Regions from separate parts of the Pectobacterium quasiaquaticum genome, predicted to be linked through region 2. Evidence: predicted binding sites of a transcription regulator. Region 2 holds the regulator's gene; the other holds the start of a gene.

Region 1 (4,217 bases), 1.9 Mb from region 2:
ATTTCAGCGCCGCGATGAAGAACAGCCTCGCACCGGGACAGCGCGTTACCGCTTATGGCGAAATCAAGCGTGGCAAAATCGGCGCGGAAATCATCCATCCTGAATATCGTGTTCAGGGAGATAGTACGCAGGTCGAATTACAAGAATCGCTCACGCCAGTTTATCCCTCCACAGAGGGCGTTCGTCAGGCCACGCTCCGCAAACTTACCGATCAGGCTCTGGCGTTGCTCGATGCAAACCCCATCGATGAGCTGCTGCCTGAATCCCTGAGCCGATCGCTCATTAGTCTGCCGGATGCACTACGCACGTTACATCGTCCTCCGCCGGATATGCAGCTCAGCGAGCTTGAACACGGGAAACACCCTGCACAGCAGCGGCTGATTATGGAAGAACTGCTGGCGCATAACCTGAGTATGCTCGCCGTAAGAGCAGGGGAGCAGCGGCATAAAGCCTCGCCGCTACAGGCGCAAGACGGCTTGAAGCAACGTCTGCTTGATGCCCTGCCGTTCAAACCCACGCAGGCACAAGAGCGTGTTGTGGCGGAGATTGAAGCAGATATGGCGAAAGATTTCCCGATGATGCGTCTGGTACAGGGCGATGTCGGTTCAGGGAAAACGCTGGTTGCCGCGCTGGCAGCATTACGCGCCATTGCCAACGGCAAACAGGTCGCGCTGATGGCACCAACCGAGCTATTGGCCGAACAGCACGCCCATAATTTCCGTCAGTGGTTTGAACCGCTAGGGCTTGAAGTGGGCTGGCTGGCTGGCAAACAAAAAGGGAAAGCGCGTCAGGCGCAGCAGGATGCCATCGCCAGCGGTCAGGTTTCCATGGTTGTCGGGACGCATGCTATTTTCCAACAGCAGGTTAAATTCAACGGGCTGGCATTGGTCATTATTGATGAACAGCACCGCTTTGGCGTGCATCAACGCCTTGCGCTGTGGGAAAAAGGCGAAGAACAAGGCTTTCATCCTCATCAATTGATTATGACCGCCACACCAATTCCCCGTACGCTGGCGATGACGGCCTATGCCGATCTGGATACGTCCGTCATTGATGAACTGCCGCCGGGCAGAACCCCCGTCACCACCGTCGCCATACCCGATTCACGCCGCTGCGACATTATCGAGCGCGTGAATAATGCCTGTCAGCAGGAAGGGCGACAGGCCTATTGGGTGTGTACGCTGATCGAAGAATCTGACCTGCTGGAAGCGCAGGCAGCAGAAGCCACCAGCGAAGAGTTGAAGGCTGCTCTGCCGAACCTTAAGGTTGGATTGGTTCACGGCCGCATGAAAGCACAGGAAAAGCAGGCAGTGATGCAGGCCTTCAAACAGGGCGAACTGCAACTGCTGGTGGCGACCACCGTCATCGAGGTCGGTGTGGATGTCCCCAATGCCAGCCTGATGATCATTGAAAACCCGGAGCGTCTGGGCCTGGCACAGCTACACCAGTTGCGCGGGCGCGTCGGACGGGGGGCGGTGGCGTCTCACTGCGTGTTGCTCTACAAAACGCCGATGAGCAAGACCGCACAAAAACGGCTTCAGGTTCTACGCGACAGCAGCGATGGCTTTGTCATCGCGCAGCGCGATCTGGAAATCCGCGGGCCGGGTGAATTATTAGGTACGCGCCAGACGGGCAATGCCGAGTTTAAAGTAGCCGACCTACTGCGCGATCAGGAACTGATCCCACAGGTGCAGCGCGTTGCGCGCCATCTTCATGAGCACTATCCCGAGCATGCCGTTGCACTAATCGAACGCTGGCTACCCGAGCGCGCACGCTATACCAATGCCTAACCACTGCAGCGTATTCTTCATTTTTACTAAACCCTCGCCGGCAACGCATAGGCAGCGTGAAGTATGATGGGCATATCACCTTAAATAATAAGGCCTTGTTCATCAGACAACATTCATATCGAAAAGATGAGTTAGCAAACGTTTGCTTTCAACAAAGAGATCATTAAAATGCGCTCTTTGTCGTTTCAGGAACGCCAACTTACATCATGACTACCACCACGGAAACGTCCCAAACACAAGCCGCTGCCGCACCTCAGCGCAGTGAACTCATCTATCGCCTTGAAGACAGGCCGCCGCTGCCGCAAACGTTGTTTGCCGCCAGTCAGCACCTGCTTGCCATGTTTGTTGCGGTGATTACCCCCGCGCTACTGATCTGTCAGGCATTAGGTTTACCCGCTCAGGATACGCAGCGCATTATCAGCATGTCGCTTTTCGCTTCCGGTCTGGCTTCTATTCTCCAAATTAAAACCTGGGGCCCTGTCGGTTCTGGTCTACTGTCAATTCAGGGCACCAGCTTTAACTTCGTGACGCCGCTGATTATGGGCGGACTGGCGCTGAAAAACGGCGGCGCGGATGTTCCCACGATGATGGCAGCGCTGTTCGGTACGTTGATGGTCGCTTCCTTCACCGAAATCATTCTTTCACGCTTCCTGCATTTAACCCGTCGCATCATTACCCCGCTGGTTTCCGGCATTGTGGTGATGATCATTGGTCTGTCGCTGATTCAGGTCGGCCTGACCTCCATCGGCGGCGGCTATGCCGCAATGGGTAATAACACCTTCGGCGCGCCCAAGAACTTACTATTAGCGGGAGCGGTGTTGCTGGTTATTATTCTGCTTAACCGCCAGCGTAACCCTTACCTACGCGTCGCCTCGCTAGTGATTGCCATGGCGGTGGGTTATCTGGGTGCCTGGTTGATGGGAATGCTGCCGGAAAATGCGCCTGCTCAAAACGACACAGTTATTATGGTGCCCACGCCGCTGTATTATGGTTTAGGCTTTGATTGGAACCTGTTGATTCCGCTGATGCTGGTCTTCATGGTGACATCGTTAGAAACCATCGGCGACATCACCGCGACCTCCGACGTTTCAGAGCAGCCGGTCAGGGGCCCGCTGTACATGAAACGCTTAAAAGGCGGCGTGCTGGCAAATGGCCTGAACTCTTGCCTTTCTGCCGTATTCAACACCTTCCCAAACTCTTGCTTCGGCCAGAATAATGGCGTCATCCAGCTTACCGGGGTTGCCAGCCGCTATGTGGGTTTTGTGGTTTCGCTGATGCTGATCGCACTGGGGCTGTTCCCTGCCGTTAGCGGATTTGTGCAGCATATTCCAGAGCCGGTTCTGGGCGGTGCCACTATCGTGATGTTTGGTACGATCGCCGCTTCTGGTGTGCGCATTGTGTCCCGTGAGCCGCTGAATCGTCGTGCGATCATGATTATTGCGCTGTCACTGGCTGTTGGTCTTGGCGTATCGCAGCAGCCGCTGATTCTGCAGTTCGCACCGGATTGGATTAAAACATTACTGTCTTCCGGTATCGCCGCTGGCGGGATTACGGCAATCGTGCTGAATATTGTCTTCCCACACGAAGAAAAATAGCGCCAGCCCGCAATAATTTCAGTTCAGTTCATGTAAAAAGCGAGCGGTGATGCAACACTGCTCGCTTTTTACTGTCTGTAACAGCATTACCTATTGAGCCTTCAGGGAAATTGCGGCATAAGAACAGTTCTCCCTGACGATTGGCATGGACTGACACGATGAAATTTATCGGGAAATTATTGCTGACTCTACTGCTGCTGGCCTTTTTAGCGCTGGTGGTCGTATATGTATTACTGCAAACCAGTTGGGCGGCAGGCTGGATAAGTAATTGGGTAAACCAGAATACTGACTACCAGTTGTCACTGGGCAAAATTAATCATGACTGGTCAACAGCCGATCATATCCAACTCACCGATGTCAGTTTTGGTCAGAAAAATCAGCCGCCGACACTCACTGCAAAGCAGATTTCAGTTGGATTTAGCGCCCGTCAAATTACCGAGCCGCACCATTTCGCCAGTCTTGAACTGGAAGGCGGAACGCTCAATCTTTCCTCTCAGGCGGCGACACTCCCTATCGAGGCCGATGTGCTACAGCTGCGTACCATGGCGCTGCAGGCAAAGGACGGCAATTGGCATCTGAATGGTCAACAGATTAACGGTGGAATAACGCCGTGGAAGCCCGAGGCAGGCTATCTGCTGGGTAAACAGGGACAGTTCCAGCTCAGCGCCCGTTCACTCGAACTCAACGATATTCCCGCCAGTCAGGTATTGGTTCAGGGTGAAATCAACCACAACCAGCTGATTCTGAGCAATTTCGGCGCGGATGTCGCTCAAGGGCAGCTAACAGGCAATGCCAGCCGCGCAGAAGACGGCAGTTGGCAGATCGGTAGCCT
Region 2 (4,217 bases):
TTACTCTTTTTATATTATTTTTCAGCAATCTATCCCTGAACGTGGTTCAGGCTGCGCCGCATACCCCGCATTCTGCGCCGAAGAAAAGCGCCGTGGTAGAAACGAATAAGAAAAGCCGCCAAACAAAGGGTAATGCTAAGTCACCGACGCCGATCAAAAGCAAAAAACCAGAACCTACCGCCGTCAGCAATAAACCCAAATCCCGCACCGCGAGCAAAGTGACAGAAAAAAAACCGTCACGGACGCAAAGCAGCACGCCCGCGCTCGTGAAAAAGAATCTTAAAAAGCTGAAGCCTGAAGAAGAGAAACAAACCACCGCACAAGCCAGAGTCAAAACCGGACTGAAGAAGACCGCACTCAAGGGGAAAGCGGATAAAAATCCAGCGCCGACAGAAAAAGGTATGGCGCTAAGCGCCGCACATAAAAAACGCTATCAGCATGCCAAAACGACCGCAATGAATAAATTGATGAGTCAGATAGGTAAGCCTTACCACTGGGGCGGTTCCTCTCCCTTTACCGGATTCGACTGTAGCGGACTGGTTTATTACGCCTACAAAGATGTCGTTAAGATCCAAATTCCACGCACTGCAAACGAAATGTATCACCTGCGTGATGCTGCTCCGATTAAAAAGAGTGAGCTGGAAAGTGGCGATCTGGTCTTCTTCCGCATCAATAATCGTGGGGCAGCCGATCACGTCGGGGTTTATCTGGGGGAAGGAAAATTTATTCAGTCGCCACGGACAGGCTCAGACATTCGTATCAGCAAGCTGAGTGAAGATTATTGGCAGGAGCACTACGTTGGTGCACGTCGCGTGGTCACACCGCAGACGATTCGTTAAGAGACAGATTATATCTGGTATACCCTAAATAATTCGAGTTTCAGGAAGGCGGCAAGCGAAGGAATCCCGATGAACTTACTCAAGTAAGTGATTCGGGTGAGTGAACGAAGCCAACGCACATGCAACTTGAAGTATGACGGGTATAAAACGATTCAGACACGTTTTATGCATCATCAACGTGTCTGAATACCTAACCCGCCCAGAGGCACCGTTCGGTTAGTTCAGCACCGCAATAAAACTAAACGCGATGATCACAGCCAACGAACCAACAGTTGTCAGCAAAGACATCTTCAGATCTGTATCCATGAATTACTCCTTATTAACGAACGAATTTTATCTGAAAGCTTCATCTGAAAAGACACCACCGTTCACAGCCAAACCCGTTTAGGTAGTAAAAGCCACAAATAATAGGGTTATTACGATTCTTTCATAATTGTAGCGAAAAATCTCGGACGAATGCATCACTAATAGTATAAATTAGCCCTTTCACTTTCATGATAAATCGGACACAATCCGCTGTTTATGAAAGCGCTACGTATCAGTCGAAAAACGTCAACCCAGATCCCTTCGGTATAACATTCGGCATTCTCCTTCTGAAATCCTGTTTTTTAGCTTAGAAGAAGAACATTAAACGTAGGCAAACGATTAACAATATACTTACGTCTATAACAGGTAAGTTCAGGAGTCATTTTTAGATGGCAACGATTAAAGATGTGGCAAAACGTGCTGGCGTTTCCACCACAACCGTATCGCACGTGATCAATAAAACACGTTTCGTCGCCGAAGAGACTAAGGCAGCCGTCAGGGCAGCAATCAAAGAATTGCACTATTCACCCAGCGCCGTCGCCCGCAGCCTCAAAGTTAATCACACTAAATCTATCGGCTTGCTGGCCACTTCCAGTGAAGCACCCTATTTCGCCGAGATCATTGAAGCCGTTGAAAATAGCTGCTACGCCAAAGGCTACACGCTGGTGCTGTGTAATTCGCATAACGACATCGGCAAGCAGCGCGCTTATCTTTCCATGCTGGCGCAAAAACGCGTCGACGGCCTGCTGGTAATGTGCGCCGAATATCCACCAGAGCTGTTGTCGATGTTGGAAGATTATCGCAGCATTCCGATGGTCGTGATGGACTGGGGACAGATGCACAGCGATTTTACCGATACGATTATCGATAACGCCTTTGAAGGCGGTTATATGGCAGGCCGCTACCTGATTGAACGCGGCCATCGGGATATCGGCGCCATCCCCGGCACTCAAGAACGCAACACCGGCAGCGGACGCTACCTCGGCTTTTTGAAAGCGCTGAAGGAAGCCGACATCACCGTACGCGACGAATGGGTGGTTCGAGGCGATTTTGAACCAGAATCCGGCTATAAAGCCATGCATCAGATCCTCGCACAGAAACAGCGTCCAACGGCTGTATTCTGCGGCGGCGATATTATGGCGATGGGGGCCATCTGTGCGGCTGACGAGCTGGGTCTGCGCGTGCCGCAGGATATTTCGGTGATCGGTTATGACAACGTGCGCCACGCGCGTTTCTTTACGCCTGCGCTGACCACCATCCACCAGCCAAAGGAGCGTCTGGGTCAATCCGCGTTCTCTATGCTACTGGATCGAATCACTAGTAAACGGGAAGATGCGCACGTCATTGAAGTGCACCCGACGTTGATTGAGCGCCGCTCGGTGGCAGACGGCCCCTACCTCGACTATCGCCGCTAGTCGCCGCTATTCTGTACAGCCGTTTTTCTTATTCCTGCCTGCATCCTCTCTCTGCTTCAGCCAATTCTCTTGTATGCTGGCTGAAGCCGTTATAATTCTATACCCTAAATAATTCGAGTTGCATGAAGGCGGCAAGCGAGGGAATCCCGATGAGCTTACTCAAGTAAGTGATTCGGGTGAGTGAACGTAGCCAACGTACATGCGGCTTGAAGTATGACGGGTATAATACCGTGTTTCATTTTCTCTGGTGACAGCCGATACCTCGGCTGCGATAAGTGTTGTCCAGGTATGTTTTACGATACTTTTACATGTGAAAAGTTAAGGAGACATGATGGGTTTACCTTATACAGAAGAATGGGATCCTAATACCGCGCCCTGGTTCCACATCGTGCAAGACATGCTGGCCAGCGCGGATATCGCCATCAACGGCACTCGCCCTTTTGACATCCGCGTGACCAACCCCAATTTCTTTAAACGTATCCTGCGTGAGGGATCGCTGGGGCTGGGAGAAAGCTACATGGATGAATGGTGGGAGTGTGAACGGCTGGATATGTTTTCCCATCGCGTCATGCGCGCGGGGCTGGATGCCAGGCTGCCCCGCCGTCTGCACGACCTGACGCGCGTCGCCCTCTCCCGCGTCACGAATTTACAATCCCGTCGACGCGCTCAGGTTGTCGGTAAAGCGCATTACGATTTAGGTAACGACCTCTTTACCCTGATGCTGGATCCCTATATGCAATACTCCTGCGCCTATTGGAAACAGGCACAGACGCTGGAACAGGCGCAGGAAGATAAACTCGCCATGATCTGCGAAAAGCTCCAGTTAACATCAGGGATGACGCTGCTGGATATCGGCTGTGGCTGGGGCGGGTTGGCCGAATTCGCGGCACGTCACTACGGTGTTTCAGTGTACGGCATCACCATTTCCAGAGAACAACAGGTGCTGGCACAGCGACGTTGTCAGGATCTGAACGTCACCATTGAATTACAGGATTACCGCGATCTCGATCGGCAATTCGATCGCGTGGTGTCAGTTGGCATGTTTGAACACGTCGGGCCACGCAACTATGACAATTATTTCCGCGTCGTGCGGCGTAATCTAAAACCCGATGGGCTGTTTCTGCTACATACCATCGGGGCCAATAAGACCAATCCGCACATCGATCCCTGGATTCATAAATACATCTTCCCCAACGGCTGTATTCCCTCCGTACAGCATATTGCGCAGGCAAGCGAGCCTTATTTGGTGATGGAAGACTGGCATAATTTCGGTGCTGATTACGATCGTACCTTAATGGCCTGGCACGCTCGCTTTCAGCAGAACTGGCCACGGCTTTCCACACGCTACACGGCCCGCTTCCGCCGGATGTTCAGCTACTATCTTAACTTTTGTGCAGGGGCTTTCAGAGCAAGGGAACTTCAGCTCTGGCAGGTCTTGTTCAGCACGGATGGGGTCGACGGTGGATTGCGCGTTGCGCGCTGACAGCATTGTGTGTTGACAGAAAGTCGTGTGCTGACTGAAAAGAGAAACCGGACGAGGCTATTCGTCCGGTTTACAAGCACAGGCAACGCGAAAATTACTCTTCTTTGCCCAGGTCACTCGCCTGCTTACTCGCCAACACGCGCTCGACCGTATCGACTACGGCCTGTGTCTGCG

What was found. The regulator PurR, encoded in region 2, represses purine synthesis genes. The targets are predictions, from matches to a motif close to CANGCAAACGTTTGCNTG.
Region 1: the regulator PurR is predicted to act here: its motif matches at 1,922-1,939, upstream of IG609_RS19920 (nucleobase:cation symporter-2 family protein).

Annotation. Positions count from the first base shown of each region.
Region 1 covers NZ_CP065177.1:4,356,351-4,360,567, reverse strand. The annotation lists gene recG (ATP-dependent DNA helicase RecG) at 1-1,790, shown strand, start outside; gene IG609_RS19920 (nucleobase:cation symporter-2 family protein) at 1,997-3,385, shown strand; gene IG609_RS19915 (AsmA family protein) at 3,544-4,217, shown strand, end outside.
Region 2 covers NZ_CP065177.1:2,455,712-2,459,928, forward strand. The annotation lists gene IG609_RS11270 (C40 family peptidase) at 1-839, shown strand, start outside; gene cydH (cytochrome bd-I oxidase subunit CydH) at 1,056-1,145, opposite strand; gene purR (HTH-type transcriptional repressor PurR) at 1,535-2,560, shown strand; gene cfa (cyclopropane fatty acyl phospholipid synthase) at 2,892-4,043, shown strand; gene IG609_RS11290 (riboflavin synthase) at 4,138-4,217, opposite strand, start outside.